Regions from separate parts of the Methylobacterium flocculans genome, predicted to be linked through region 2. Evidence: predicted binding sites of a transcription regulator. Region 2 holds the regulator's gene; each other region holds the start of a gene.
The links. The regulator LexA, encoded in region 2, represses DNA repair genes until DNA is damaged. The targets are predictions, from matches to a motif close to TGTTCNNNNTGTGTTCNG.

Region 1: a site for LexA is predicted at 4,208-4,225, ahead of OF380_RS23170 (type IA DNA topoisomerase). Genes of this name have one in related genera too.
Region 3: a site for LexA is predicted at 4,239-4,256, ahead of OF380_RS27010 (DUF3072 domain-containing protein). Genes of this name have one in related genera too.

What each region holds. Positions count from the first base shown of each region.
Region 1 is NZ_CP107532.1:4,831,315-4,841,055, reverse strand. Features, by position in the region: gene OF380_RS23185 (YeiH family protein) at 1-253, shown strand, start outside; gene OF380_RS23180 (LysR family transcriptional regulator) at 291-1,181, opposite strand; gene OF380_RS23175 (hypothetical protein) at 1,541-1,669, shown strand; gene OF380_RS23170 (type IA DNA topoisomerase) at 1,693-4,071, opposite strand; gene OF380_RS23165 (LLM class flavin-dependent oxidoreductase) at 4,299-5,342, opposite strand; gene OF380_RS23160 (aliphatic sulfonate ABC transporter substrate-binding protein) at 5,344-6,294, opposite strand; gene OF380_RS23155 (LLM class flavin-dependent oxidoreductase) at 6,606-8,018, opposite strand; gene OF380_RS23150 (acyl-CoA dehydrogenase family protein) at 8,321-9,538, shown strand; partial or broken gene OF380_RS23145 (LLM class flavin-dependent oxidoreductase) at 9,566-9,741, shown strand, end outside.
Region 2 is NZ_CP107532.1:3,519,746-3,529,486, forward strand. Features, by position in the region: gene gltA (citrate synthase) at 1-671, opposite strand, end outside; gene gltX (glutamate--tRNA ligase) at 915-2,339, opposite strand; gene OF380_RS16625 (ComEC/Rec2 family competence protein) at 2,484-4,742, shown strand; gene lexA (transcriptional repressor LexA) at 4,736-5,488, opposite strand; gene OF380_RS16635 (hypothetical protein) at 6,142-6,711, opposite strand; gene OF380_RS16640 (hypothetical protein) at 6,781-7,020, opposite strand; gene OF380_RS16645 (formate dehydrogenase subunit gamma) at 7,059-8,102, opposite strand; gene fdh3B (formate dehydrogenase FDH3 subunit beta) at 8,177-8,773, opposite strand; gene OF380_RS16655 (formate dehydrogenase subunit alpha) at 8,790-9,741, opposite strand, start outside.
Region 3 is NZ_CP107532.1:5,672,293-5,682,033, reverse strand. Features, by position in the region: gene OF380_RS27035 (efflux RND transporter permease subunit) at 1-975, shown strand, start outside; gene OF380_RS27030 (hypothetical protein) at 1,053-1,247, opposite strand; gene OF380_RS27025 (ATP-binding protein) at 1,376-2,767, opposite strand; gene OF380_RS27020 (response regulator) at 2,791-3,516, opposite strand; gene OF380_RS27015 (MarR family winged helix-turn-helix transcriptional regulator) at 3,516-4,019, opposite strand; gene OF380_RS27010 (DUF3072 domain-containing protein) at 4,268-4,513, shown strand; gene OF380_RS27005 (Flp family type IVb pilin) at 4,745-4,918, shown strand; gene OF380_RS27000 (DUF937 domain-containing protein) at 4,988-5,806, opposite strand; gene sfsA (DNA/RNA nuclease SfsA) at 5,945-6,670, shown strand; gene OF380_RS26990 (MAPEG family protein) at 6,699-7,232, shown strand; gene OF380_RS26985 (FkbM family methyltransferase) at 7,227-8,057, opposite strand; gene OF380_RS26980 (porin) at 8,289-9,554, shown strand; gene OF380_RS26975 (alpha/beta fold hydrolase) at 9,704-9,741, shown strand, end outside.

The DNA of each region.
Region 1 (9,741 bases), 1.3 Mb from region 2:
GCCCTGGTTCATCCTGGCCTTCCTGGCGCTCGCCGGGCTGCGTGCGGCGGGGCTGATCCCCGAGGCCGTCCTGCCGATCCTCGCCCGGGCCGCAACCCTGCTCACCGTGGTGTCGATGGCGGCCCTCGGCCTCGGGGTCGACGTGCGGGTCGTCGCCCGCGCCGGGCTGCGCGTCACCCTCGCCGTCGTCGCCTCCCTGCTGGCGCTGGGCGGCATCAGCCTCGGGCTGATCCGCGGCCTGGGTATTCTCTGATCCCGAGCGGGGCTTCTCTCGCCTTGGGCAGGACTTCTCAGCCGGCGGGCGCGCGGGCGATGAGGGCGAGGAGCGCGTCCGCCGCGCGGCTGCGGTAGCGTTCCCGGTGCCGCAGCACCCGGAAGAGCCGCGCCGGCAGCGTGAGGTCGGCCCGCACCAGGGTGCCGGCGCGCAGGGCGCCGGCGACCACCGAGGCCGACAGCACACTCGCCCCGCCGCCGGCCTCCACCGCCGCCCGCACCGCCTCGTTCGAGGGCAGTTCCAGGGCCACCTTCAGGCCGGCGGGCGGGAGGCCGCGCGCCTCCAGGGCGGCCTCGAAGGCCGAGCGGGTGCCCGAGCCCGGCTCCCGCAGGACCCAGTCCGCCGCCGCGAGGGCCTCGCGCCCGATCGCGCCCCCGCCCGCGAAGGGATGCGTGGGCGCCACCACGAGCACGAGTTCGTCCCGCGCCACCTCCGTGCTCGCCAGGGCGGGATCGTCGCGCTCGCCCTCGACGAAGCCGAGTTCGGCCCGGCCTTCGCGGACGGCGGCGGCGGCCTCCGCCGTGTTGCCGACCTCGAGGCGCAGCACGATCTCCGGATAGGCCCGGCGGAAGGCCACGAGGTGCGCCGGCAGCCAGTGGCTGGCGATGGTCTGGCTCGCCTGGAGGGCGAGCGTCCCCCGGCGCAGGCCGCTGAGATCGGCCAGCACCAGTTCGGCGGCCTCGGCCCGGGCCAGGACGGCGCGCGCCTCGTCGAGGAAGACCCGGCCGGGTTCCGTGAGCTGGATGCCGCGCCCGACCCGGTGGAACAGCTTCGTGGCATGCCGGCCCTCGAGGGTGGCGATGGCCGCGCTCACCGCCGACTGCACGAGGTTGAGCGCCTCGGCGGCCCGGGTGACGTGCTCGCGCTCGGCCACCGCCACGAAGATCCGCAACTGGTCCAGGGTCATGGGGCAAGGGTCATGGGATAGGACGGGTCATGGGAACGAGAGGGCGCGGGGGTCGCCCGGTGATAGGGGGGCAGGCGGCCCCTGCCTATCCCCCCGGGTCGCCCGCCATTCGGTGACAGGCTCGGCCTCGCCGACGCGGGGCGCCCGTCGCATCAAAGGATTTGTTAACCAATCCGGCCCCAGCCTCGCGGGATCGGCGTGGTAAGAGGCCGGACGGACATCGGCGCGGCGAAGGACGTTCGAGGCCGGTCGCGCCCAGGGTTGTCCTTAATCCCGCCCTGTTCTCCGAGCCCATTGGTGGAGGCCGGTGGTCCTGCCGCAAGCAGAGGCCAGGCGGTCCCGGATAAGGAAACGAACCCATGATCAAAACGCTGCTGGCGCTCTTCACCGTCGCCGCCGTCCTGACCATCCGGGCGTCCCTGAAACTTCTCTGGCTTCCGTTCCAGAGCTTCGGCGGGCTCCTGCGCGGCCGCCCCGCCGCGACCTGATCCAGGATCGCGGCTCCATCGGATCAGGGCGACGCCGCCGGCCGGGCGGCGCCCCGCGTGCCGGCCCGTGACCGTTGCGCGGATACCGGCCGGGCCTTGCCGCGCGGGGCGCGCGTCGCGGGCCGTGCGGGCGCGGCGGAAGCCCCCGCTGCTGAGCCCTCGGACTCGGACACCTTGGGCGCGTGGGCATCGAGGAAGCGGCGACATGCGTCGAAGCGCGCCTCGACCTCGGGCGGGCAGGCGAGGCCCCGGTCCTCGGCCAGGCGGCGCGCATAGGCCAGCATGGCGGCGCTCGGGGCCCGCTCCGCGCCCACCCCGTCGCGGGCCTCGGGGCGCGGCCCCGCATGGGCGTCGAGGAAGGCCCGGCAGCGGGCGAGGCTGCTCTTGCAGCCGCGGGGCAGGGGCACGCCCTTGCGGGCGGCCAGCGACACCGCGAAGGCCACCATGGCGGGCGTCGGCGGACGGGCCTCGCCCTGGGCCGCCGGGTTCGCGCCCGGCGGGATCAGGCCGGGATCGAGGCTGACGACCTCCGCCCGCCCGATGGCGTCGATCAGGGCGTCGAGCCGGGCGCGGGTGCGCGCACGGAAGCGGTCCGCCCGCGCCAGCGCGTCCGCCCGGGTGGTGGCCCGGCCGATCTCGGCGAGATCCGCCTCGAACATCGCCCGCCCCACCGGATCGCCATAGGCCGGGAACACCCGCCGCACCGCCGCGATGAAGGCGAGCCCCACCTCCGTCACGGTGATGGCCGGATCCTTGCCGCCGGCCAGGCTGATGTAGTGGCTCTTGAGGAGCTTGGGCAGGATGGTGTCGCGGGTCGCCGCCGTGCCGAGCCCCTTCGGCTCGTTCGGGTTGACGGGGTTCTCCAGGGCGCGCTTGGCCGCCGGATCCTCGACCTGATCGATGAGGCGGCCCATCACCACCGGCAACTCGCCGCGGGTGATGCGCCGGGGCGGCTCGGTGACCGCCTGCGCGATCTCGGCGCCGGTGGCGCGGGCGGCCTCGCCGTCGGTCACGGCCGGCAGGCGGGCGACGCTGGCCTCGTCCTCGCGCCGCGCCTTGCCGGGGACGATGTCGGGCTCGGCCTCCGCCTCGGCGCCGTAGACCGCCCGCCAGCCGGGCACCCGGACGACGCGGCCGGTCACCGAGAAGCGCCTCGGGCCCGGCGCGGCCGCTGCCTCCGGGATCTCCCCCACCGAAACCTCCGCCGCCACGCTGGTGCGGGCATCGATGCCGTCGGGCAGGTGGGCGGCGACGTAGGCCTTCGCCACGAGGTCCCACAGCCGGATCTGCTCGGCGTTCAGCCGGCCCCCCTCCGGCACCTTGCGCAGGGGCACGATGGCGTGGTGCTCGCCCGGATCCTTGACGTAGTGACCCTTCGCGCCGCGCCGGATGATGGGGTCGTCCGTCATCAGGGCCGCGAGATCGGGGCGCACGCGACCGATGGCGGCGAGCACCGCGCCGGCATCCCCCGCCTGCCCCTCCGGCAGCGATTCCGACTCGGTGCGCGGATAGCTGAGATAGCCCTGGTCGTAGAGTTCCTGGGCCAGCCGGGCGGTGTGCTGCGGGTCCCAGCCGAAGCGCTTGGCGCAGCGCCGGGCCAGGGTGTCCTTCGAGAACAGGCGCGGCGGCGCGCGGCGCACGTCGCGCTGCTCCACCGCCAGCGGCCCGGACCAGGCGGCGGCGGCCGCCGCGATGGCCTCGGCCGTCCCGCGCGCGAAGATCCGCTCCTTGGGCATGTGCCACAGGGTCAGGGCGGCGCCGGTGCCCGTCTCCACGTGCAGCGCCACCTTGTAGAAGTCCTGCGGCACGAAGGAGCGGATGCGCGCCTCGAGATCGGCCAGGATGGCGAGGGTGGGCGACTGCACGCCGCCGAAGCGCCAGGGCTCGCGGAAGGCGGGCGGGCGCAGGCGCAGGGAGATGGCGCGGGTGCCGTTCAGGCCGAGATGGTAATCCTCGTACTGGCGGCAGAGCGCCTCGAGATAGGCCGCGTAGTCGCGCTCCCCCGAATCCGGCTCCCGCGCCAGGGTCGCGAAGGCGCGCCGGATCGAGACGTCGTCCAGCGCCCCGAGCTTCAGGCGATCCACGCGCCCGCGCCAGCCGAGATGCTCCAGTACCTCCCAGGCGATCATCGAGCCTTCGCGCCCCGGATCGGTGGCGATGATGACCCGCTCGACGCCCCGCAACGCCTGGGCGATGGCGGCGATCCGGCCCGCATGGGACTGGCCGGACCGGTTCGTGCCGCACTGGAGCGGGATGGCGTCGAGGACGATGGGCAGGGCCTCGAAGCGCCAGGGCTTCCAGTCGGGCCGGATCCGGCCGGGCTCCTCCGCCGCGAGGAGGTGCCCCTCGGCCGCGACGCAGACGGTGCCGGGCGAGCGGAAGAAGCGCTGGAGCTGGCGCATCGCCGAGGGCTTCTCGAAGAAGAACAGCGTGCGGCCGGGCACCGGACCGGGCGTGGCACTCACCGTCATGACCGTGCCCCGCCGCCCCCGCGATCCGTCCGGGCCGCGCCTCGACCGTGCCGGCCGGCGCCCCGTCAGTTCTCTCTCTGTTCTCTTATGAGGGCAGGGAGCGGTTCGTGGCAAGCGGCTTGTCGCAGGCGGCACCGGAGCCGGCGCGGGCCCGGGGCTCAGCGCACCCGGGGCAGGACATGCTCGGCAAAGCGCCGCATCTCCGCCTCGAAGGGCTGGAACTGCAGCATGAACAGCGCGATGCCGGCCCCGTGGAAGGCGCGGATGCGCTCCGCGACGGTCGCGTAGCTGCCCACCAGCCCGGCCGCCGTGCCGCCGTTGGTGCCCACGTGGCGGCTGGCCGCCGCGTCGGTCTTGGCAAACATCACGCTCGCCGCATCGGTGCGGGCCCGCGTCTCGGCCCGCAGGGCCGCGTCGCGATGCGCCAGGGCGAGGAGCCGGGCGTGCTCCGCCTCTGCCGCCGCGTCCGTCTCGCGGGCGATCACGAAGGCGGAGAGGCCGTAGCGCAGGGGCGTCCGGGCGGTGGGCCGACGGGCCAAATCCGCGATCAGGGCCGCGACGTCGGCGAGGGGCTGCCCGTTGATGAACCAGACATCGGCCCGCTCGGCCGCGAGCGCACGGGCCGGCTCCGATTCGCCGCCGAGATAGATCGTCGGGCGCGGCCGGAAGGTCCCGGCCGGGCGCAATTGGTAATCCGAGACCTGGAAATGCGGGCCCGCATGGGTGACGCGCTCGCCCCGCATCAGCCGGTCGACGAGCCCGATCCATTCGGCCCCATAGGCGTAGCGCGCGTCGTGGGCCGGGAACGGGAGGCCCGCCCGCTCGAACTCGGCCCGGTTCCAGGCATTCACCAGGTTCAGGGCGAAGCGCCCTTGAGCGATGTGCTCGATCTGCAGGGCCATCTTGGCGAGCACGACGGGGTGGTAGAGCCCCGGCTTGATCGCCGCGATGATCTCGATGCGGCGGGTGAGGGCCGCCAGGGCGGCCGAGGCCGTCCAGGCCTCCAGCTGGTCGCGGGCATCGTCGAAGGGGTTGGCCGTGTGCTGGGCGACGAGCACCGCGTCGAAGCCCAGCGCCTCGGCCTCCAGCACCAGGGCGCGGTTGCGCTCCCAGGTGGCGTCGTCCGGTTCGTCCGGATCGTGGTGGGCGGCCCGCGCGCCGTGGACGGCGGCCCAGATCCCGAAGCGGGGCGGGGGGCTCACCTCAGCCCGCCCGCGCGCCGGAGGGCTGCCAGATGCGCACGCCCGTGGCGTCGAGCCTGCGCGGGATCAGCCGGGCCTCGTGGAAGGTGTCGGCGATGGCCTGCTGCTCGCCGAGTTCCGCACGCACGACCGGGGTGACCTCGTAGGTCCGCCGCCGGTTCACGGTAGCGACGACCTCCGGCGACAGGTCGCCCCAGATCGGGGCGAGCAGGGCCACCGCCGCCTCCGGCTCGGCCTTCACCCAGCGGCCGGCCTCCTTCAGGGCCTCGTAGACGGCCGCGACCACGTGGGGGTTCTCGGCCACGAAGCTGTCATTGGCCAGATAGTAGCGGTGGTAGCTCGACAGGCCGGTGGCGTCGGCGAGCACCCGGACCGGGCGCTTGGCCTGCGCGATGGCGAGGAACGGATCCCAGATCACCCAGGCATCGAGGCTGCCCTGGCCGAAGGCCGCGAGCCCTTCCGGCGCCTGGAGGTAGGCCGGCTTGATGTCGGCGATGCCGAGGCCCGCGTTCCTGAGCGCCGCCGCCAGGATGAAGTGGCAGCCCGAGCCCCGCGACACCCCCACCGTGCGGCCCTTCAGGTCGGCGATCGTGCGGATCGGCGATTCGGCCGGGACGATGATGGCCTCGGCCGAGGGCGCGCCGACCTCGCGGGCGTAGAAGGTCAGGGGCGCGTTGGCGGCCTGCGTGAAGATCGGCACCGCGTCCGCCACGTCCGCGTGGAGATCGACCGCCCCAGCGTTCATCGGCTCGATCACGCTGGTGAACAGGTGCCAGGAGGGCGCGAAACCCAGCGGCTTCAGGCGCGCGTCGAGGGTGCCCTTCGCCTTCAGGACGGTGAGCAGGGTCGAGGAGCGCTGGTAGCTCAGGCGAACGGTGCGCTCGGCCGCCCGCACCGCCGGGGCGCCCAGGGGCAGGAGCGCGGCGGCGCCGATCCCGGCGCGCAGGATCATCCGGCGCGACGGGGTCGCCCCGCGCGGCGTGTCGTCGGTCATCATCGGCTCCGGATCGGGATATCGGGTCCGGCGCGGCCTCACCCCGGCCCATCACGGGACCGGGCGGCGCGCACCAGGTTTCAAGCGTGTTCGACTTCGGATCATTTGCCGTACGGCAGGACGATCACGCATTATTCATCCTTTCTACAGACACTGATCGCCGACACGCAAGAAAACGCTTTTCCGAATTTTAGCCAAACCTTGGATCGATGTTTCTCCGGCCCGTTCCGGGTGCCGAAACACCTGTCCTCCCTCCGCATCGACCCGGTTCAGGAGGCAACCCGCACCGCGCCCGGCGCCTCGGGACGAAACCCCGCACCGGGATGGCTCGCCTTGAGACGGGGCCCGGCGTCCGGGAACAGCTTCTCCCGGAGCGTCCCCTCCCGGTAGCGCGTCTTGAAGACGCCGCGCGCCTGCAGTTCCGGCACCACGAGGTCGACGAAGGCCTCGAGGGTCTCGGGGGCCACCGCGCGGGTCAGGTTGAATCCGTCGGCATCGGTGGCCTCGGCCCAGGCGACGAGTTCGTCGGCGACCTCCGAGGGCGCGCCGACGATGAAGGGCGCGCGCGCGCCGCGCGGGCCGAACTCGGCGAAGTCGGCCCGGGTGAAGGGCCGCTCGCCGCCTTGCGTCAGGGTCTCCACCAGGGACTGCATGGCGTTGGTCTTCACGTAGGCCAGGGCCTCGTCAGGCCCCAGGACCGACAGGTCGATGCCGGTCCAGCCGGAAACCAGGGCGAGCTGGCCCTCGACGTCGAGGTAGCGGGCATATTCGTCGCGGAGGGACAGGGCCTCGGCGCGGGTCGGCGCCACGATGACGGTGGCGCCGAGGAACATGCGGATGTCGTGGGGGTCGCGCCCGGCGGCACGGGCGGCCTCGCGGATGGCGCGCACGGCCTGGGCCGCCAGGGGCTTGGTCTGGCCGTTGAGGAACACGGCCTCCGCGTGGCGCCCGGCGAACAGCCGGCCCCGGCTCGACGTCCCGGCCTGGTAGAGGACCGGCGTGCGCTGGGGCGAGGGCTCCGCGAGGTGGCGGCCGTCGACCCGGTAATAGGGTCCGTCGTGGCGGATGCGGTGCACCTTGGCGGGGTCCGTGAAGACGCCGCCGGCCCGGTCGCGGCGGACGGCGTCGTCCGCCCAGCTTCCCTCCCAGAGCTTGTAGGCGGCCGCCAGGAAATCCTCCCCCGCCTCGTAGCGCGCGTCATGGTCGCGGGCCCTGTCCTGGCCCATGCCCCGCGCCCCGCTCTCCAGGTAGCCGGTGACGGTGTTCCAGCCGACCCGGCCGCCGGTGAGGTGGTCGAGGGTCGTGATCCGCCGGGCGAAGGGGTAGGGGTGCTCGTAGGTGAGGTTGGCGGTGACCCCGAATCCGAGATGGCGGGTGGCCTGTGCCATGGCGGGCACCACCAGGAACGGGTCGAGGCTCGGCGCCTGCGCGGCCCGGGCCAGGGCGGTATCGGCGCTGCCGCCATAGACGTCGTACTGACCGAGGACGTCGGCGAGGAAGACCCCGTCGAACAGGCCGCGCTCGGCGGTGCGCGCCAGATCCACCCAGTAGTCGAGGCTGTTGTAGCTGCTGCCCGTGTCGCGCGGGTGCCGCCACAGGCCGGCCCAGGTGTGGCCCGGCGAGGCCATCTGGAAGGCGTTCAGCCGGAGTTCGCGCGGCCGGAGTTCTCGGCGGTTCGTCATAGAGGGATTCCGTTGCGCGGAGGCCACGCTCGACGGACGCGATGTCACGCGATGTCACGCGACGGCGCAGTGGCGACGGTCAGGGTAGTCGCCAACCCCGGCAGGTCAACAAGAACGTTCTTTTTCACTTCGACGATCATAGAGAAAGATCGTTTTTCTGCTGTCGAGATCGGGGAAACGGCTTCTAAATTTGACCATTCACCGCAGAAATACCATGGAACGTCTTGAGTTTCCGATCATAATCCCGGATCTCAGCGCCTGCCGCCACACCGGCGCCGTTCAGGTACGGGATCTCACAGACCATGTCGCAAACCGATGCAGGCTGGGGCGCGGGGCCGAGCGGGCGCTACGAGGACCTCGCCACGCGCTTTCGCCCGGTCTTCGCCGAGATCCGCGCCACGGCGATCGCCCGGGACGGGGCGCGCCGGCTGCCGCATGCCGAGATCGACTGGCTCCGGGACGCGCATTTCACGACCCTCCGGCTCCCGGAGGAGGCGGGCGGGCACGGGGCGAACCTGCCGGAATTGTTCAACCTGCTGATCGAGCTGTCGCAGGCCGATTCCAACGTCACCAATGCGCTGCGCGCGCATTTCGGCTTCACCGAGGACGTGCTCTGCTCGACCTCGCCCGAATGGCGGGCGCGCTGGACCGGGCGGATCGCGGCCGGCGAGACCATCGGCAGCGGCGTCTCCGAGACCGGGGAGGCGCGGGTCGGACAGTTCGACACCGTCATCCGCCAGCGCGGCGGCGAGCGGGTCGTGGACGGCCGGAAATTCTACACCACCGGCTCGCTCTTCGCGGACTGGATCCACCTCTCGGCCCAGGACGAGGACGGCGCCCCGGTGGTGGCGGCGGTCTCCACCCGCGCGCCCGGCGTCGAGATCGTCGACGACTGGGACGGGTTCGGGCAGGCGCTCACCGCGAGCGGCACCGCGCATTTCACGGGCGTCGTGGTCGAGCCCGACTGGATCAAGCCGGATCCGGCGCGCTTTCCCTACGCCATGGCGTTCTTCCAGCTCGTGCACCTCGCCACGCTCGCGGGCATCGGTCGCGCGGCGGCCGAGGACGTGGCCCGGCTCGTGGCCGAGCGCCGACGCGTCTACAGCCACGGCAACGCGGCCCACACCCGTGACGATCCGCAGGTCCAGGCGGTGGTCGGCCGCGTCCGGGGCAACGCCTACGCGGCGGGCGCCATCGTGCTGAAGGCGGCCGAGGCGGTGCAGCGGGTGTTCGAGGCGCGCGCCGCCGGCGCGGACACGACGGCCTCCGCCAGCCTCGCCGATGTCGAGGTCAACCAGGCCGTCACCGTGGTGACGAACCTCGTGCTGGAGGCGACCACCGGCCTGTTCGACGCGCTCGGCGCCTCGGCGGTGAAGGAGGGCCTGGGCCTCGACCGCTACTGGCGCAACGCCCGCACCATCGCCTCGCACAACCCCCGGATCTACCGCGACCGCATCGTCGGCGCCTTCGCGGTCAGCGGCCTCGCGCCGCCGCGCGAGTACCGGGTCGGATCGGCCTGAGGGCGGCCCGCGATGACGAGCCGGCGCGAGCCCCTGCACCTGCGCGCCCATCTCGCGGCGGTGACCGAGCGGATCGGCCTCGCGGCCACAGCCTCCACCACCTACAACGAGCCGTTCCACGTCGCCCGCAAGTTCGCCTCCCTCGACCATCTCAGCGAAGGCCGGGCCGGCTGGAACCTCGTGACCTCCGCCGACCCGCGCGA
Region 2 (9,741 bases):
ATGAAGATCCGATCCAGAGCGCGCGCGAAGATCGGGTTGATCTTGAACTCTTCGCACGGGACAGCGAAGCACATCCGCAGGAAGTTCGAAGTGTAGTCGAGGTCGTTTTTCGGATACACGAAAGGCTGGCCAATGTGATACTTGTAGGCCATCGCCGCAAGGGTCGGCATCTTGGCGATCATGCGCATGGACGCGACCATGCGCTGCTGGTCGTCCGAGATGTCGGTCGAGTCATGATAGAAGGCCGAGAGCGCACCGACGCAGGCGACCATGATCGCCATCGGGTGGGCGTCGCGGCGGAAGCCCTGGAAGAAGCGGTTCATCTGGTCATGCACCATGGTGTGGCGCGTGATCCGGTAGTCGAAATCGGCCTTCTGGGCCGGGGTCGGCAACTCGCCGAACAGCATCAGGTAGCAGGTCTCGAGGAAATCGCCCTGCTCGGCGATCTGCTCGATGGGATAGCCGCGATAGAGGAGAACACCCGCATCGCCGTCGATGTAGGTGATCTTCGACTCGCAGGAGGCGGTCGAGGTGAAGCCGGGATCGAAGGTGAACTTGCCGGTCTTGGCGTAGAGCTTGCCGATGTCGATGACGTCCGGACCGATCGTGCCGGTCTTGATCGGAAGCTCGACGTGGTCGTCGCCCACGGTGATCGTGCTGGAGGCGCTCATGGAGACCTGGATCCTTTCGTGGCAGCGGGGCGGCGCCGGCCCGCGTGGCGATGGACTCGACCACCCGGACCCGGGACGCAAATACAGCGCATGCTGCACTTGCTCACACGAGCATCGGGGTAGCGGATCGGCGGACCCTCATCAACCGAAGGGCCGCCAATCACCGGAGCGCAAGCGAAATCCAGACCGATTTGTCAGCCCTTCTTTGCGTGATGCTGGCGCCGACGACCCCGGATGCAACCGTCAGATGCCGGCTTGGTCCTGCAGGCGGGACAGGCATTCCTCGCGCCCCAGCACCGCCATCACGTCGAAGACGGGCGGGGAGGTCGCACGGCCGGTGAGCGCCGCTCTGAGCGGCTGCGCGATCTGTCCGAGTTTGAGTGCGTTCGCCTCCGCGAAGGAGCGGACGGCCCCTTCCGTGGTAGCCGCACTCCAGTCCGGCAGCGCCTCCAGGGCGGGGAGCAGAGCGGCGAGGCGAGCGCGGGCCTCGTCGCCGAGCAGCCCCTTTGCTTTCTCGTCCGGCACCAAGGGACGCGAGGCCGTGAGGTAGTAGGCGCTGTCGAGGAGTTCGACGAGGGTCTTGGCGCGCTCCTTGAGCCCGGGCATCGCCGCGGTGAGCTTGTCGCGAAGTTCCTCCGAGAGCGGCACCGCGATGCCTCGGGACGGGCCCAGTGCCGGCAGCACGTCCTCGATGGCCCGGACGAGGTCGGCATCCGCCGCCCCCCGGATGTAGAGGCCGTTCAGGTTCTCGAGTTTGGCGAAATCGAAGCGCGCGGGTGATCGGCCAATGGCCTTCAGGTCGAAGGCCGCGATCATCTCATCGGTGGAGAACACCTCCTGGTCGCCGTGGCTCCAGCCGAGGCGAACGAGGTAGTTGCGCAGGGCCGCCGGCAGGTAGCCGAGGTCGCGGTAGGCATCGACGCCCAGAGCCCCGTGGCGCTTCGAGAGTTTCGCGCCGTCGGCGCCATGGATGAGCGGGATATGCGCCATGGCAGGGGCCGCCCAGCCGAGGGCATCGAAGATCTGGCGCTGGCGTGCGGCGTTGGTCAGATGATCGTCACCGCGAATCACCTGGGTGACACCCATGTCGTGATCGTCCACGACGACGGCGAGCATGTAGGTCGGGTTGCCGTCCGAGCGCAGCAGGACGAGGTCGTCGAGGTCCTTGTTCTGCCAGACGACCCGGCCCTGTACCCCGTCCTCCACCACCGTTTCGCCCTCCGTCGGCGCCCGCAGGCGAATCACCGGCTTGACGCCGGCCGGCGCCTCGGAGGGATCGCGGTCGCGCCAGCGCCCGTCGTAACGCAGGGGGCGCCCCTCGGCGCGCGCCGTCTCGCGCATCGCCGTGAGTTCTTCCGGGGTGGCGTAGCAGCGGTAGGCATTGCCGGAGGCGAGCAGGCTCTCGGCCACCTCGCGGTGCCGGTCCGCACGGGCGTACTGGTAGATCACGTCCCCGTCCCAATCGAGGCCGAGCCAGCGCATCCCGTCGAGGATCGCATCGATCGCGCCCTGCGTGGAGCGCTCGCGATCGGTATCCTCGATGCGCAGCAGCATGCGGCCGCCGAAGCGACGGGCGTAGAGCCAGTTGAACAGGGCCGTGCGGGCCCCGCCGATGTGCAGGTAGCCCGTAGGCGAGGGGGCAAAGCGCGTGACGACGGCTGACGACATCAATCTTGACTTGAAGTGGCTGTTGGAACGGGCGGGAGGCGGATCGACCGGCCCGGGAACGCGCGTGTAGCATGCGCGACGCGGGGCGTTAAGAAAACGTATCGTCCCACGCCGCTCTCGGGGCGCGGCTCGGAGGTCGCGGCGATGGCGCAGGCGCGGAAGGCGGCGGTGGCGGAGCGGTTCGCCCGCTTGGCCGCCGTGCGCCGGCCGTGGGTTGAGCCTGTCCGTGCCTGGCTGGAAGCCGGCTGGACCCGCGAAATCGAGCAGCGCCGCCTGTTCCCCTGGCTCGCCGTCGCCTTCGCCCTCGGCATCCTGGTGTTCTTCACGGAGACGCAGGGCCAGCCCGCTCTGGCCGCGCCCCTCGTCGCCGCTGCCGGCCTCGCCGGTCTCACGCCCTTCCTGGCGACCCGGCCGATGGCCATGGCCCTGGTGCTTGCAGCCATCGCTGCGTTCCTTGGCTTCGCGGCAGCGACGCTCCGGGTGCAGCGCGTGGCCGGCCCGATCCTGTCGCGAACGACGATCGCGCCCCTGACTGGGACGATCGAAGGGCTGGACGAGCGCGACGAGGGTGCACGCCTGATCGTACGGGTAGAGGGCTTCGGCACGCTCGGGCCGGAGACGCGACCGACCCGGGTGCGGGTCTCCTACCGCAAGGCCATGATCCTCAAGCCGGGAGATCGGATCTCCGCCACCGCGCGGCTCCTCCCACCCCCGGAAGCCGCGCGGCCCGGCGGCTACGACTTCGCACGCGATGCGTTCTTTCGCGGAATCGGCGCGGTCGGGTCACTCGTCGGCAAGATCGAAGTCCTGCCACCGCACGATACGGTGCCATGGCAGGCCCGCCTCGCATCGACGATCGATGCGGCTCGCAACGCGCTTACGCGGCGCATCACCGATGCCAATGGCGGTCAGGCCGGGGCCGTGGCGGCCGCCCTGGTCACCGGAAAGCGCGGCCTCATCAGCGGCGCGACCAACGATGTCCTGCGGGCGGCGGGCATCTATCACGTGGTTTCGATCTCCGGGCTCCACATGGTGCTGGCGGCCGGCGTGGTCTTCTGGCTGGTCCGCGCCATCCTCGCCCTGGTGCCGTTCCTCGCATTGCACTGGCCGATCAAGAAGATCGCTGCCGCCTGCGCGATGCTCGGCGTGACGGCCTACTGCGTCTTCTCAGGGTGGGATATCGCCGCCGAACGTTCCCTCATCATGACGCTGGTGATGCTGGGCGCCATTTTGGTGGACCGCCCCGCCCTGAGCATGCGCAACCTCGCTCTGGCGGCGCTGATCGCCCTCACGCGGGAGCCGGAAGGTGTCCTGGGGCCGAGCTTCCAGATGTCGTTCGGAGCCGTCGCCGGCCTCATCGCCTGTGCGCCGCTGCTCGGCGGCCATGCGTTCCGGCGCGACGGCGCAGGTCGTTTCGCCCGCGCCGTCGGATGGCTGCTCGCCGCCATTGTCGGAACGCTGGCCACCACCCTGGTGGCACAGATCGCTACGGCGCCCTTCGCGACCTACCATTTTCAGACGGTGCAGCCCTTCGGCCTCGTGGGAAATGCCCTGACCCTGCCGCTGGTCTCCCTGGCGGTGATGCCCGCCGCCGTGCTCGGAATCCTGGCCTATCCCTTCGCCCTCGATCAGCCGGTCTGGTGGGCGATGGGGCTGGCAGTGCGGGGGATGCTCACGATCTCGACTTGGATTGCCGAGTTCGGACATGCGACCTACGTCGTACCCGCATACGGCACCGGCGCACTGGCTCTGCTCGCCTGCGCCGTCGTCATGCTCACCCTGCCAGCGTCGTCCCTGCGCTGGCTCGGTCTGATCCCGGCCATCGTCGGCATCGGCCTCGCAGTCCGGCCTGACCGGTACGACCTCTATATCGACCGTGATGGCGCCGGCGCGGCGATCCGCGACCGAACCGGGCGCCTCGCGATGCTCGGTCGCCCCCCGGCCTTCGTGCTCGAACAATGGCTCAAGGCGGATGGCGACGGCAGAAAAGCAGCGGACATCAAGGCATCTCCGGCCGCGCGTTGCGACCGTCTGGGCTGTACCCTGCAGATGAGCGACGGGCGCACAATCGCACTTGCGACCGACAAGCGAGCGCTGCCCGAGGATTGCGCCAGGGCCGACATCCTGATCACGCAACGGGAGGCTCCGCCCGGTTGCGCGGCCAAAGTGATCGTCGACCGTGCCTTCCTCAAGACCCACGGGGCGACAGCGATCAGACTGACCCGTGACGGGCCCATCGTGACGACGGCACGTCGTCCCGGCGAAACGGTGCCGTGGCGCACGTCAAGCACACCCCCGGTGGCCGTCTCAGAGCCCACCACGCCCAGCCTGCCCACGAAATCCGGATCGAACACGCCGAACGCGGAGGACGCCGACGCCGGACCCGACGACGAGGCTCAGTAGCGTCGAACGAGACTGACCAACCGTCCCTGGATCTGCACACGATCCGGCCCGAGCACACGGGTTTCATAGGCGGGATTGGCCGCCTCCAGCGCGATGGACGAACCCCGGCGGCGCAGGCGCTTCAGGGTCGCTTCCTCGTCGTCGATCAGCGCCACGATGATGTCGCCGGTATTCGCCGTGTCCTGCTTGCGGATGACCACGAGGTCACCGTCCAGGATGCCCGCATCGACCATCGAATCGCCCCGCACCTCGAGGGCGTAATGCTCGCCACCGGCGAGGAAATCCGGAGACATCGTCACCGAGTGACTCTGCTCCTGAATGGCGGCGATGGGCGTACCGGCCGCGATCCGACCCATGACGGGAATCGTGACCGCCCGGCCGCTCTCATCCATCGCCTGCGTGGTCGGCAGACGGGACACCGACGCGCCCGCCGGGGGAGCCTTGCCCTTGCCGCCCTCGACCACGCTCGGAGTAAACCGACGCGGCTCCGATGGAACGCTGCTGCGTCCGCCGACAGCGTCGCCGCTCAAGCTCTCCGGCATACGAATTACTTCGATGGCCCGGGCCCGGTTCGGCAGCCTGCGCAGGAAGCCGCGCTCCTCGAGCGCTGTGATCAGGCGATGGATGCCGGACTTCGACTTGAGATCCAGCGCATCCTTCATTTCGTCGAAGGAGGGAGGAACGCCGCTCTCGCGCATCCGGTGCTGGATGAACTGGAGCAAATCCAGTTGCTTACGCGTCAACATGCGGAACACTCTTCGTTGGAGCCGTGGGCTGCGGCGTGCGACCGCAGAAACAAACCACGAACACGTTAAACGTTCCGCAAGTGTTCTGCAAGAGTTCCCATATGACGCCGAAACTTGCGTCTATCGGAGCAGGGCGCGCCGGCCTTAGGCGGATCAATGGCGGCGGAGCTATCGTTCCGGCGAGGGTCCCCAAGGAACCGCCCGTGGCAGGGGACACACGGCGGCGCAACAGAATTGCGGGAAGACCATCGCGATCATCGCCCCTGGAACGGGGTGAAACGGAGCGAGATTCACACCAGGTTCAGCGTCGAGGCGAGAAGGCAGCGGAAGTGTGGTGCTTCACAAAGCTCGCGATCCGGCGGCCAAGCGGATCACGGTGTGAGAAACTCGACGTATTAAGTAGAGACGATCGAGGTCGGCTGCCCGTCAGCTGCCCCGTGGATCAGTGACATCATCGAAGCTGTAAAGCGGCGCGCGAAATCGCGAGTACCGCAGCCTAACCTTCAGCAGCTCCACGGGAAGAACCTTCGCGGCCTGCGAGGGGGATCCCGCCACAGGAAGCCCAATGGTCCGCACAGCCGACGCGCCTGATGCCTTGCGCAGCAGCGACGTCGCCGTCGGTTGCGCAGATCGGCTTGGACCGGACCAACGCCTCAGGGCTGCTCGGCACCGTAGAATTTCGGATCGAGGGCGGCCAGAGCCAGAAGGGCCGGGGTCATGACGACACCGGCGACGCGCATGGTGCGTGCGGCGGCGCGGCAGGCCACCTGATCGTTCGAGGCGGCAGCCGTTTCGATCCGGCTGATGACCGCTTCATCCGGCTTCGGGCTCGGGGCGGACGCGGCCGGGGCGGGCGGGCTCTTCGCGGCAGCATTGGCATGCGCCAACGTGGCCTTGCCATCGCTTGTCCCGGGACGCGCGTCGGCCGTCGGAGCCTGGGTCTCCGGCTTGGTCGGCCCGCTTAGCCCGGAACTCTGCTGCGTCGGCCCACCGGACGACGAAGGTTGACCGTCACTCTTGCCGGAGGCGTTCGAGACGGCGGTCGATTGCGATGCCGGCGTCGCGGCTTCCTGCTTCTTCTCCTCCGGCTTCTTCACGAAGGCCACGAGTTCCTGGCACAGGTTCGCCGGGCCGCGGGCGGGCGCCGCATCCTGCGCGGACGCCGTTTGCACGGAGAGGCTCGTCGACAAGAGGAGCGCGGCGATGGAGAGGCGGTGGATCATGCTCGGTCCCCTGGTTCCGGACTCGTTGCGCGGCCGTACCCGTGCGGTGCACGGGACGTCGTTCGGGTTTCAGGAGCGCTTCGGATGCGAGGGTTCACCGGTCGCCTTGCCGTGCGCCGATTCACCGGTGTCGTTGGTGTTCGGATCGCCGGTCCACTTCTCGCCGACGAGGTTGGTGCCAGGCTCCGACACCCGTGCCCCCGTGGTCGCGAAGGCCTGGTAGGCGAACGTCTGATTGCTGGTCAGGGCGTACATGGCCAGGACGCCGAGGCCGATGGCGGCAATCACGGCGACGATGAAGGCTTTCATGGTCGTAATCCTCGTCGCCGCCCGAGCGGCCTGGCAGATTATTCAGCGGGAGCGGGGTGGCGACCCCGACCCAATTGCGGGCCGCTCGCGGTCTTCGCCTGCTCCTGCTCGACCCAGAGGTCGTGGTGGGCGCGCGCCCAGGCAAGATCGACCTCGCCGCTGCCCATGGCATCGTAGGCGCCCTTCATGCCGAGCGTGCCGATGTAGATGTGCGCCAGGATGCCGGCGATGAACACGATGCCGATCAGCGAGTGAATGACCTGCATCACCTGCATGCCGTTGATGTCGAGGAGCGCGAACGGGAACAGCATCATCAGGCCGGTGACGCCCATGGCGGCACCGAAGCCCGCGACCATCCAGAACACGCCCTTCTGGCCGGCGTTGAAGCGGGCCGCGTGGGGGTGCTTCTTGCCGATGAAGCCGCCGCCCGCCTTGATCCAGGCCCAATCGATGCGGTTCGGGATGTTGTCCTTGATCCAGACCACGAACATCATCACCACACCGAACATGAACGGCCAGGCGAGATAGACGTGGCTGTACTTGGCCCATTGGGCGATGGCGCCGAACGCCTCGGGTCCGATCAGGGGCATCAGCAGGCGCTTGCCGAAGATGTAGTTCAGGCCGGACAGCGAGAGGATGATGAAGCAGACGGCCGTCATCCAGTGGGTGAAGCGCTCGAAGGCATTGAACCGCAGGATCTTCCGGCCGGATTCCTGGGTGTCGTCGGTGAGGATGCGTCCGCGCCAGAGGAAGAACCCGCCGAGCGCGGCGATCATTCCGAGGATGAAGGCCGCACCGATCCAGGGCAGGTAGCCCTCGCGGAACGACTGGTACTCGCGGCCCTGCGGCTGGATCAGGTTCGCCGCCTTGCCGTCCGGAATGCTGATGCGGCCCTGGATCTTGGAACCCTGCTTGAACAGGAATTCCTCGTTGACGGAGTCGGCCGTGGGCTTGGCACCCATCGGGTTCAGCCCGTCCTGCTGCTGCGGGTTCTGCGCCCGCGCGGGCTCGAACGCCGCCGGAGCGGCCAGGAGCGTCGTGGCGAGGACGAGGGTGCTGAGTAGCGTGACTGCCCGCCGCATCGGCGTTCCTTTCGAGTGGCGTGTCGTCTCGGGATCGCCGTGAGCCGGCGATCCCAGGATCGGTGTCGTGGCGATCAGATCGCCACGGTCTCGCGATAGGCCGTCTTCCAGCCCCAGGCTCCGGAGCCGTAGCCGCGCTTGACCACGCGCTGCTTGTAGATCTCAGCGATCATCTCGCCGTCACCGGCCAGCAGCGCCTTGGTCGAGCACATCTCCGCGCAGAGGGGGAGCTTGCCCTCGGCAAGGCGGTTCGAGCCGTACTTCTCGTACTCCGCCACCGAGAGGTCCGGCTCCGGGCCGCCGGAGCAGTAGGTGCACTTGTCCATCTTGCCGCGCGAACCGAAGTTCCCGACGCGCGGGTACTGGGGCGCACCGAACGGGCAGGCGTAGAAGCAGTAGCCGCAGCCGATGCAGATGTCCTTGGAGTGCAGCACCACCGCATCCGCCGTGGTGTAGAAGCAGTTCACCGGACACACGGCGGCGCAGGGCGCGTCGGTGCAATGCATGCACGCCATGGAGACCGAGCGCTCGCCCGGCTTTCCGTCGTTCAGCGTCACCACGCGACGGCGGTTGATGCCCCAGGGCACCTCGTGCTCGTTCTTGCACGCGGTGACGCAGGCGTTGCACTCGATGCAACGGTCAGCGTCACAGAGGAACTTCATACGGGCCATAGTGGATGCGCTCCTCTCACGCGGCCTTGATCTGGCACAGGGTACACTTCGTCTCCTGCATGCCCGTCACAGGGTCGAAGCCGTAGGTGGTCACCGAGTTCGAACTCTCACCGAGGACCACCGGGTCGGTGCCCTTCGGGTAGAAGTCGCGCATGTCCTTGCCCTCGTACCATCCCGAGAAGTGGAAGGGCATGAACGCGACGCCCTTGCCGACACGGTCGGTGACCAGCGCCTTCATCTTGGCCTTGGAGCTGTTCTCAGCGCCCGTGACCCAGACCCAGGACCCGTCCTTGATGCCGCGCTCGGCGGCATCGCCGGTGTTGATCTCGACGAACATGTCCTGCTGCAGCTCGGCGAGCCACGGGTTCGAGCGGGTCTCCTCGCCGCCGCCCTCGTATTCCACGAGACGGCCGGAGGTCAGGATGATGGGGAAGTCGCGCGCCACGTTGCGCTCGACGGCCGCCTTCTGAACCGAGAAGCCGATATTCGGCATGCGGAACTGACGCTCGTCGGGCCGGGTCGGGTACTTGGCCACGAGGTCGGGGCGGGGCGAGTAGATCGGCTCGCGGTGCACCGGCACGGGATCGGGCAGGTTCCATGCATTCGCCCGCGCCTTGCCGTTGCCGAACGGGATCACGCCGTGGTCGAGGCAGACCCGCTGGATGCCGCCCGACAGATCGGTGGCCCAGCTCACGGTGTCGGGCTTGTCGCCGCCGATCTTGAGGATCGTCGCGAGTTCGTCCGCCGTGAGGTCCTTATCCCAGCCGAGCTTCTTGAACACGCCGAAGGTGAATTCCGGATAGCCGTCCGTGAGATCGGAGTCCTTGGTGAAGCTGTCCTCGGCGAGCAGGGTCTGGCCGTTGCGCTCCGTGCCGAACCGCGCCCGGAAGGTGCTGCCGCCGTCCTTCACGTGCAGGGAGGTGTTGTAGAGGATCGCCGTGCCCGGATGGCGCAGTTCCGGCTTGCCC
Region 3 (9,741 bases), 2.2 Mb from region 2:
GACATCGGCGCGAATCTGGCCAAGTTCAACACCATCGACCGTCAGGTGCCGATCCGGGTGCAACTGCCCGAGCGCCTGCGCGGCGACCTCTCGCAGATCGAGACCCTCAAGGTTCCGGTCAAGGGCGGGGGCGCCGTGCCGCTCTCCACCGTGGCGGACCTCAGCCTCGGGCGCGGGCCCACCGCCATCGACCGCTACGACCGCGCGATCCGGGTGGCGCTGGAGGCCGACATGGAGGGCTCGGATGCGCTGGGCTCGCTCATCGCGGCGATCCTCGACCTTCCCACCGCCAAGGATCTTCCGTCCGGCGTGACCATCCGCCAGACCGGCGACGCGGAGGTGATGGGCGAGGTCTTCGAGGGCTTCGCGCTGGCCATGGGCGCCGGCCTGATGATGGTGTTCGGCGTCCTCGTTCTGCTCTTCGGCAACTTCCTGCAGCCGCTGACCATCCTGTTCTCGCTGCCGCTCTCCATCGGCGGCGCGATCCTCGGCCTCCTGATCTTCCAGATGCCGATCTCGATGCCCGTCGTGATCGGAATCCTGATGCTGATGGGCGTGGTGACGAAGAACGCCATCATGCTGGTGGACTTCGCCGTCGAGGAGATGGCCCGCGGCGTCGACCGGGCCACCGCCATCGTGGATGCGGGCCGCAAGCGCGCCCGGCCCATCGTGATGACCACCATCGCGATGGCCGCCGGCATGGTGCCCTCCGCCATGGCCCTCGGGATCGGCGGCGAGTTCCGCGCCCCCATGGCGGTGGCGGTGATCGGGGGCCTCATCGTCTCGACCGGACTGTCGCTGATCTTCGTCCCGGCGATCTTCATCCTGGTGGACGACCTCTCGCGCCTGTTCACGCGTGTCTTCGGCCGCTTCATCGGTGCGGTGGACGAGCCGACCGAGGGTGCGTTCGCCCTGCCGCAGGCGCCCACGGCCAACGACCCGAAGCCGTTCCCGCCCCGCATCGCGGCGGAATAGGCCGGGGGTCGAACCGAAACGAAAAGGCCCGGACCTCACGGTCCGGGCCTTTTCGTTTCGTCACGATGGGGGAGGGATCAGCCCTCGGTACGGGCGGCGAGGCGGCTCGCGGCGAAGCAGAGGCCGCCGGCGACGACGAACAGCACCACGAAGGTCTTCACGGTGGCGTAGAACAGCGCCGGCTCGATCCCCGCGTCTGTGTAGAGCACCAGCCCAATGGCACCGATCGGCAGAAGCAGGAGGGCCAGGAGCGGGATCAGCGGGTTGTTCATGGGGGCGGACCTCTTATCGGAACCCGGTTCACCGGACCGTGTGGCGTTCACTGTGCCCCTCATAGCATCGGGGGGCGGACCGCGCCAAGCGTGTGCGCTCACGCTGTCCTGCGGTCGAAGAGCCCGATTCAGGCCGGGATCCGCACCGTGGCGCGCAGGCCCCCGAGGGGGCTGTCGTGCAGGTTGACGTCGCCGCCATGGGCGCGGGCGATGTCGCGGGCGATGGAGAGGCCGAGTCCGGAGCCGCCGGCGTCCTGGCGCGCGTCGTCGAGGCGCACGAAGGGCTTGAATACCTCCTCGCGCTGGTCCTGCGGGATGCCCGGCCCGTCGTCGTCGATGGAGACCAGGAAGGCGCGGGCCTCGCGCCGCCCGGTGATGGCCACGGTCTCGCCGTAGCGGGCGGCATTGGCGGCGAGGTTGAAGAGGCAGCGCCGGATCGCGTCCGGTCGCAGCGTCACGTGCGGGTGGTCCTCCATCTCCACGGCCACGACATGGGCGCCGAGGCGCTCCACGTCGGTGCGCAGGTCCTCCAGCAGGATCCGCATGTCGGTGGGCACCGCCGCCTCGCCGGAATCACCCCGCGCGAAGGCGAGGTAGGCTTCGAGCATCCGGCTCATCTCATCGACGTCGCGCTGCAGGTCCTCCACCTCGGGCGTCTGCTCGACCAGCGCCAGCGAGAGCTTGAACCGGGTGATGATGGTGCGCAGGTCGTGGCTGACCCCGTTGAGCATCGTCGTGCGCTGCTCCATCGCCCGCTCGATGCGCCGCTTCATCTCGATGAAGGCGTGGCCGGCCTGGCGAACCTCGCGGGCGCCGCGCGGCCGGAACTCGATCTCGCGGCCCTTGCCGAAGCTCTCGGCCACCGCCGCGAGCCGCAGGATCGGCTTGATCTGGTTGCGCAGGAACAGGATCGCCACGCCGAGCAGAACCAGGGACGACCCGCTCATCCAGAGCAGGAAGATGTGCGAGTTCGAGGCATACGCCATGCTGCGCCGGGCGGTGACGCGCATCACCCCGTCGGGGATCGAAACCCGGATCTCGATGAGACTGGAACGTCCGACCGTGTCGATCCAGTAGGGCCGGCGGATCTGACGCCGGATCTCGTCCGAGAGCGCCTCGTCGAGGATGGAGAAGAACGGGCGCGGTCCAGCGGGCGGGAGCTTGGCCGCCTTGAGGATGTCGACGTCGAGGTTGAGCCGCTCGCCGGCGATCCGGCTGAGGGTCTCGGAATCCTTGTCCTGCGGGTAGCTCTCGTAGACGTCGATCAGCGCGGCGACGTCGGCGGTGACGGCGGCCGAGAGTCGGCGCGTCACGAGTTGCCAGTGGCGCTCCATGAAGGTGTAGGCGATCACCGACTGGAGCAGCACCACCGGCGCGATGATGATGATCAGCGAGCGGGCATAGAGGCCCTTGGGCAGCACGTCGCCCACCGCCCGGGAGAGAATGCGCCAGAGGCGGCGGGGGCGGGGCAGGGCGGCAAGCCAGGAGGCCGTCCGCCGCAACGGGCCTGTGGCGGCCATGCGATCACGCATCCATGGGGCGGTCAGTCGACCGCGAGGCGGTAACCGACGCCCCGCACCGTCTGCAGGAACAGGGGATTGGCCGGGTCGACCTCGGTCTTGCGGCGCAGGCGGTTGATCTGCACGTCGATGCTGCGTTCGGCGGCGAGCCCCCCGCCGCCGGCCAGCGCCTCGCGCTCCACGTTGCCGCCCTTGGCCTCCGCCAGGATGGTGAGGATCTCGCGCTCGCGCTCGGTGATGCGGATGGTCTCGTCCTCGCGCCGCAACTCGCCGCGATCGATCCGGTAGGAGAAGGGCCCGAAGGTGACGGTGTCGTGGCTCAGGGCGCGCCCCCCCTCGTCCACGCTGCGCCGCTTGATGATGTTGGTCAGGCGCAGGATGAGTTCGCGCGGCTCGAAGGGCTTGGGCAGGTAATCGTCGGCGCCGATCTCGAGCCCCATTACCCGGTCGTTGGGGTTGGAGCGGGCGGTCAGCATCAGGATCGGCACCCGCGAGGACCGGCGCACCTCGCGGGCATAGTCGAAACCGCTCTCGCCCGGCATCATCACGTCGAGGACCAGGGCGTCGAAGACGAAGCACTGCGCCTTGGTGCGCGCTTCCGGCACGTTCCCGGCGGAGGTGACGCGAAACCCCTGCTCGCAGAGGAAACGCGCCAGCAATTCCCGCACGCGGCGGTCGTCGTCGACCACGAGAACGTGCGGCGCGTGATCGGGCAGCTCGACGCCCGCACGGGGGCCCGGCGCCGCCATCAAGCGGCGCTCCGGACGCGCCGGGCCATCAGGCGGCGCACGGCCGCGCGCTCCTCGGGCTCGATCATCCCGAACAGGAAGCTCTCGGCCGAGAGGGGCGTCTCGTGGCCGGACTCGGAATCGGCGAGCGCCCGCGCCACGCGGCGGCTCTGGACCCGGATGAGATCGTCGGCCAGGGACCGGCCTGCGCTGGTGCAGAACAGCAGCCGCTGGCGGCGGTCGCTCGTACCGGTCTTCTGGAGGATGTAATCCTGCCCGATCAAATCCTTGAGCACCCGGTTCAGGCTCTGCTTGGTGATGCGCAGGATTTCGAGGAGTTCGGCGATCGTGAGGCCTGGGTAGCGATCCACGAAGTGCAGGACCCGGTGATGCGCGCGCCCGAAGCCGTACTGCGCCAGGATGCGATCCGGGTCGCCAACGAAGTCCCGGTAGGCGAAGAACAGGAGTTCGATGAGATCGTCGCCGGACCCGGCCGACGGCAGCGTCTGATCGGCATCGTGCATCGCGCGGGCTGTCACGTCGGGGCGACCTGCAGTTACGTCAGTGTTGTTGACATGTTCCAGGCGGAGCCGGGGCCGTCAAGCCATGCCGCCCCCGCGCCCACGGGTGATCGCGAGGCCCGGCCTTCCCCGGCCGCCGCTCCGCCCTGAGACATCCCGCCACGGGACGGTGTCGTTCCCGGCGGGCACGAGGCGGAACTCCGGGGCAGGCGGGACGTTCACCAGAACATTTCAGGAACACGAGGGCAGACATGGCCAAGACCCAGCATTCCGAGGCGGACGCCAACCCGAAGACCGACCCGAAGGACACCTCGAACCAGATCAAGGATCCGAGCCAGTGGACGACGGGCGGCGAGCCGATGACGGGCGCCCAGGCGTCCTACCTCAAGACGCTTTCCGAGGAGGCCAAGGAGCCTGAGGCGTTCGACCCGGACCTCGACAAGGCCGAGGCCTCCCAGCGGATCGACGCCCTGCGCAAGGAATCCGGCAAGGCCTGAGGGCCGGTCCGCTCCCCGGTCGCGATCGCGTCGGGGATCGGCTTCCTCATCGTGGCGGAAGCTCTCGCGGGCTTCCGCCACGGTGGCTCGATTTGTCGGGGACCGGTTTAAAGGCTTCGCAAGGAACCGGTGCTATTCGTTCGCCCGATCGACCTCGGCGAAAGACCACCCGCACCCATGGCCAGACTGGACACGACCGTTTCCAGACACCGCGCCGAAAGCGGACGGTCCGTGCGCCTGAGCGTGCTCCGGTTCTGGACCGACCGCGCCGGGGCGACGGCCATCGAATACGGCCTCATCGCCGGGCTGACCTTTCTGGTCATCGCCGGCTCGCTGAAGCTCTTCGCAGAGCGGATGACGCTGATGTACAATTATATCGGCAACAGCCTCGCCGGAGCCTTCTGAGCGTCGCGCCTCGACCGGCAGGATGGCGGTGAATGCTCGGGGCGTCCCAGGACCGTGTCCGGCGCCGGCCTAGCGCCCCCCGCGACCGAACCCCGACTTCGACGCACCGGGCTTTGGATCGAACGGTCCCTTCGCGGCCGGCCGGTCGGTACCCGAACCTCCGTCCTGCGGGGCCTGCCAGAAGGTATCGAACAGGCGCTGCATCGCGCGGGCGTTCTCCTGCTGCACCTCCAAACCGGTCTGGAACATCTGCTGCATCACCGCGAAGGGCGCGTCCGTCGCGGCCGCGTCCCGAGGGGCCGGCTCGGGCTTCGCCGCCATGGTCAGGCGGGGCGGAGCCTTCCGGGCCTGAGGTACGCTTGCGGCGGGCAGGGCGGCCCCGCCGGATCGCAGGAACGCCTGCATCATCTCCGACCAGGCCTGGGGCGTGAACCCGAAGGGCTGGGGCGCCGGCTGCGGCGCGGGGGCCGGAGCCTGGTTGACCATGACGTGGACGATGCCCGCCACGACCATGCCGGCCATGACCGGAAGCATCTGCTTCAGGGCCGGTGTGGCGACGCCGCTCACGGTGGCGGCCTGCTGAAGGATGGCCTGATTGAGATGCGACGAGCCGAAGAGCTGCTTGACCAGAATCTCCATCTGCGGCGACTGGGCCGGCGGCGGCGTCGGGCCCACGAGGTTGAACAGATGGGCAATGCCCATGGGATCGTTGGCCGCGTTGCGCTGCAGCCCCATGGTCAGCGCGGGCAGGAGCGCCTCCATCGCCCGCAGGCTCTGATCCGGCGTCAGCCCGAACTGCCGTCCGAGACCCTGGACATTGGCGCCCGCCTGCGCCTGGAGGATGTCGAACAGGTTGAACATGGCGGCCTCACGGACGAACAGCGACATGCCCGAAGAGACCCCGGGCGCGCCCGTCGAAGTTTGTCGCATCCGATGGGCACTGACCAGCCCGCGCACCGCGCGGGCGCCCGATTCCGTGTCGACGGATGACGGGAATCGAACTTTTTTCACGCTCCGGAGGCTCCGATGCGCTTTTCCGCGCCCCTGATCGAGGCGCGCCTCGTGCGCCGCTACAAGCGCTTCCTGGCCGATATGGAACTGGGCGACGGCTCGCTCGTCACGGCCCACTGCGCCAATCCGGGCGCGATGCTCGGCCTGCTCGCCCCGGGGTCCCGCGCCCTGCTGTCGGCGTCCACGAACCCGGCGCGCAAGCTCGGCTTCTCCTGGGAACTCGTCGAGGCGGACCTGCCCGGCGGGCCGCAATGGGTCGGCATCAACACGATGCGCCCCAACGCCCTGGTGGCCGAGGCCTTCGCGCAGGGGGCCCTGCCGCCGCTGGCGGGGTACACGCGCCTTCGCCCGGAGGTCCGCTATGGACAGGGAAGCCGGGTCGACTTCCTCGCGAGCGGGGAGGGGATGCCGCCTGGCCACGTGGAGGTGAAGAACTGCCACCTCATGCGCGCGCCCGGCCTCGCCGAGTTCCCCGATTGCGTCGCGGCCCGGAGCGCGCGCCACATGGACGACCTCGCGGCGGTGGTGCGGGCGGGCGGGCGCGCCATGGTCGTCATCGTGGTGCAGATGCGGGCCGCCCGCTTCGACACCGCCCGCGACCTCGACCCCGCCTTCGACCGGGCGTTCCAGGCCGCCCGCGCGGCGGGGGTCGCCGTCCATGCCCATCGCTGCCGGATCGACCCGGCCGGGATCACGGTGGCCGATGCGATCCCTGTCGCCGATGCGATCGCGCGGGCGTAGGTTCGCACACCTTCGCGGGAGGTCGGCGATGGATGATGATCGGGTCTTCCTGCGCGAGCAGCGCGGGGTCCGCCGGGGCGCGGCCGGGGCGGCTCTGATCGGAGCCGTCGCCTTGGGCCTCGCCTTCGGGTTCGCCGGCCCGTCGAACCCGGCGGCGGGCGCCGGCGAGCGGATCGCCTTCGCCCTGCGTGTCGACGTCGTCGTCGTGGTTTGGTTCGCGGCGGCGGTCGCGAACGTTGCCCGGCTGCGCTTCGGATCCCCTGAGGATATCGGCGCCGGAACGGCCCCCACCGCCGGGCGGAGCGTCAGGATCGCAAGGGCGATTCTGGGGAATACAGGGGAACAGGCAGGCCTCGCGGTCTTCGCCCACGTCCTCGTCGCCGTCACCCTCGAGGCCTATGCCCTCGTGGTGCCGGTGCTGGCGGGCCTGTTCTGTGCCGGCCGGCTCCTGTTCTGGGCCGGCTACGGGCGCGGCGCGGCCGCCCGCGCCCTCGGTTTCGGCCTGACCTTCTATCCGAGCCTCGCCGCCCTGGTCATCGGGGCGGTCGCCGCCCTGTCATGACGCGCGTTCGAAGATGAGGTTCAGGCGGGTGCGCCCCGTCTGCCGGTAGCCGTGCTGCTCCAGCAGCGCGGGCAGGTCGATCTGCCACTGGTCCGTGCCGTTCTCCACGATGAGCAGGCGCGGATGCAGGGAGACCGGCGCCTCGCGCAGGAACGGTTCGAGGATCAGGTCCTCGGCCCCCTCCACATCGAGTTTCATGGCATCGATACGGTCGATGCCCTCGCTGCGGGCGAGTTCGAGAAGCGGCAGCGCGGGCACGCGGATCTGCGCGCCCTCGTTCGTGCCCACGATCTTCAGGCTGGATTCGCCCCGGTTGCGCGGATCGACGAAGAGCGTGAGCTCGCCGGCCTTGTCGGCCACGGCACAGGCCAGGGCCTTCACCGTTCCGAACGGGTTCTGGGCGATGTTGTAGGTCAGGCGATCGAACACGTCCGGCTGCGGCTCGATGGCGAGGATGCGGGCCCCCGGACCCGCAAAAGCTGCCACCGACAGCGCGTAGGCGCCGATATTCGCGCCGATATCCAGGAAGGTGCAGCCGGGCCGCAGCTTCGCCCGGAGGATGTCGCGCTCCTCGGGATCGAAGAATTGCGGCGTGAAGAGCACCTTCTTCTCGCAGTTGTTGTTATACGGGTAGAGCCGCATGCGGGCGCCGTAGCGCTCCACGTCGAGGGGCGCCCCGCGCAGCAGGCCGATCGCGATGCGTCGCAGGAACAAGGACAGCCGCCGCCCGCCCCAGCTCCCGTAGGAGAGCCGCCCGGTCTGCTCGGCGATGCGGGCGACGAGGCCCGTGGGTGCGTAGGTGCCGTAGGGTCGAATGTCTTTCATCGCGCCTGCTGATGCCAGGGCGCGGACGCGGCGGCAAGCCGGGACATGGTTGACGACCGACCCGCAGGGAGCGGCACAACCTGTTCCATTGTGGCAACACCGCGACCCAATCCCGGTGGAACGGGTCCAATCTGCCCTAAAAACAGGCGGATGCACAAAGGTTAGCTTTGCCGCAACGCGGAACCTTTGAGACCTTGAGCTTAACGCCGATCCTTCCGCAGAGTTCCGAACATGACGATCAACCGCCCGCTCCTGGCCCTCACGGCCGTGCTGCTGTCCTCGGTCTGCGCCTATGCCGCCGACCTGAAGACCCCCGTGGCTATCGCCCCGGCACCGGCGGCCTGCAAGGCGGAGATCACGTTCCCGGCCTATGGCGGATTCATCAAGCAGAACCCGAACCCCGCCTGCCTGACGCTGGGTGCGTTCGGCGACATCTATGTCGGCGGCGCGATCAGCGGGTACTTCTACGATCAGAGCGCCGTGACCACCATCGCGCTCCCCGGCATCGCCGCCGATCGCTATGCGCGCGCTGACTTCTCGAACCTGATGGGCTTCATCCAGAAGGCCGATGGCCCCTTCCAATTCTACGCCGCCGTCGGCGCCTATTCGATCCCGGGCCTGGGCGCGCCGATCTTCAGTGCCTTCGATCAGACCAACCTGCTCTTCTCGCCCGCTCCGATCGCCTTCGGCAAGTACGTGATCAACGACAACTGGTCGGTCCAGGGCGGCCGCATGCCGACGCTGATCGGCTCGGAACTGCCCTTCACCTTCCAGAACCTGAACATCTCGCGCGGCCTCCTCTTCGCGCAGGAGAACGTGATCAACCACGGCGTGCAGATCAACTACTCGGACGGCCCCTTGGCGGCCTCGTTCGCCGCGACGGACGGCTTCTTCTCGGGTGAGCTCAACTGGGTCACGGGCGCAATCACCTACAAGCTCGACGCCGCCAACACTGTAGGCATCAACGGCGGCACGCATTTCTCAACCTATAACAAGTTCGACTTCTCGGAACGCAGCTTCCGCAACCAGTTCGCCACCCCCGCGACGCTTCAGAACAGCAGCATCATCAGCGTCAACTACACCTACGCTGACGGTCCCTGGATCGTGACGCCGTACGTCCAGTACACCAGTGTCGAGCGGAACGATTTCCCCGCCGTCCCCGTTGCCGGGGCCGAAACGTTCGGCGCCGCGCTGCTGGCTGCTTATGCCTTCACAGACAACTTCTCCCTGGCCGGCCGCCTCGAGTACATCACCCAGAGCGGAACCCGTGGGGACTTCAGCCGATCGAGCCTCCTCTATGGTCCCGGCAGTTCGGCCTTCTCCTTCACCGTGACGCCGACCTTCACCTTCGATCGCTTCTTCGTCCGCGGTGAATTCTCGACCGTTCAGCTCTACGATATCAGCCTCATCGTCCCCGGCTTCGGTACCGGCTTCGGCCGCGACGGCCTGAAGACCTCGCAGGAGCGCTACATGATCGAGACCGGCATCACCTTCTGATCCCGAGCTCAATCCAGAGAGGACAACGCGGCGGCAGGGCAACCTGCCGCCGCTTTCATTTTACTCGGAGCGTCACGGTGGGGCTTCCGTCCGCGCCGCCGCCGGTCCAAGGAGGCAGGGACATGCCCCGACCGATAAGGCCAGAGCCCATGCAGAGCTTCGATTCCGACGGTGTCGCCATCGCCTA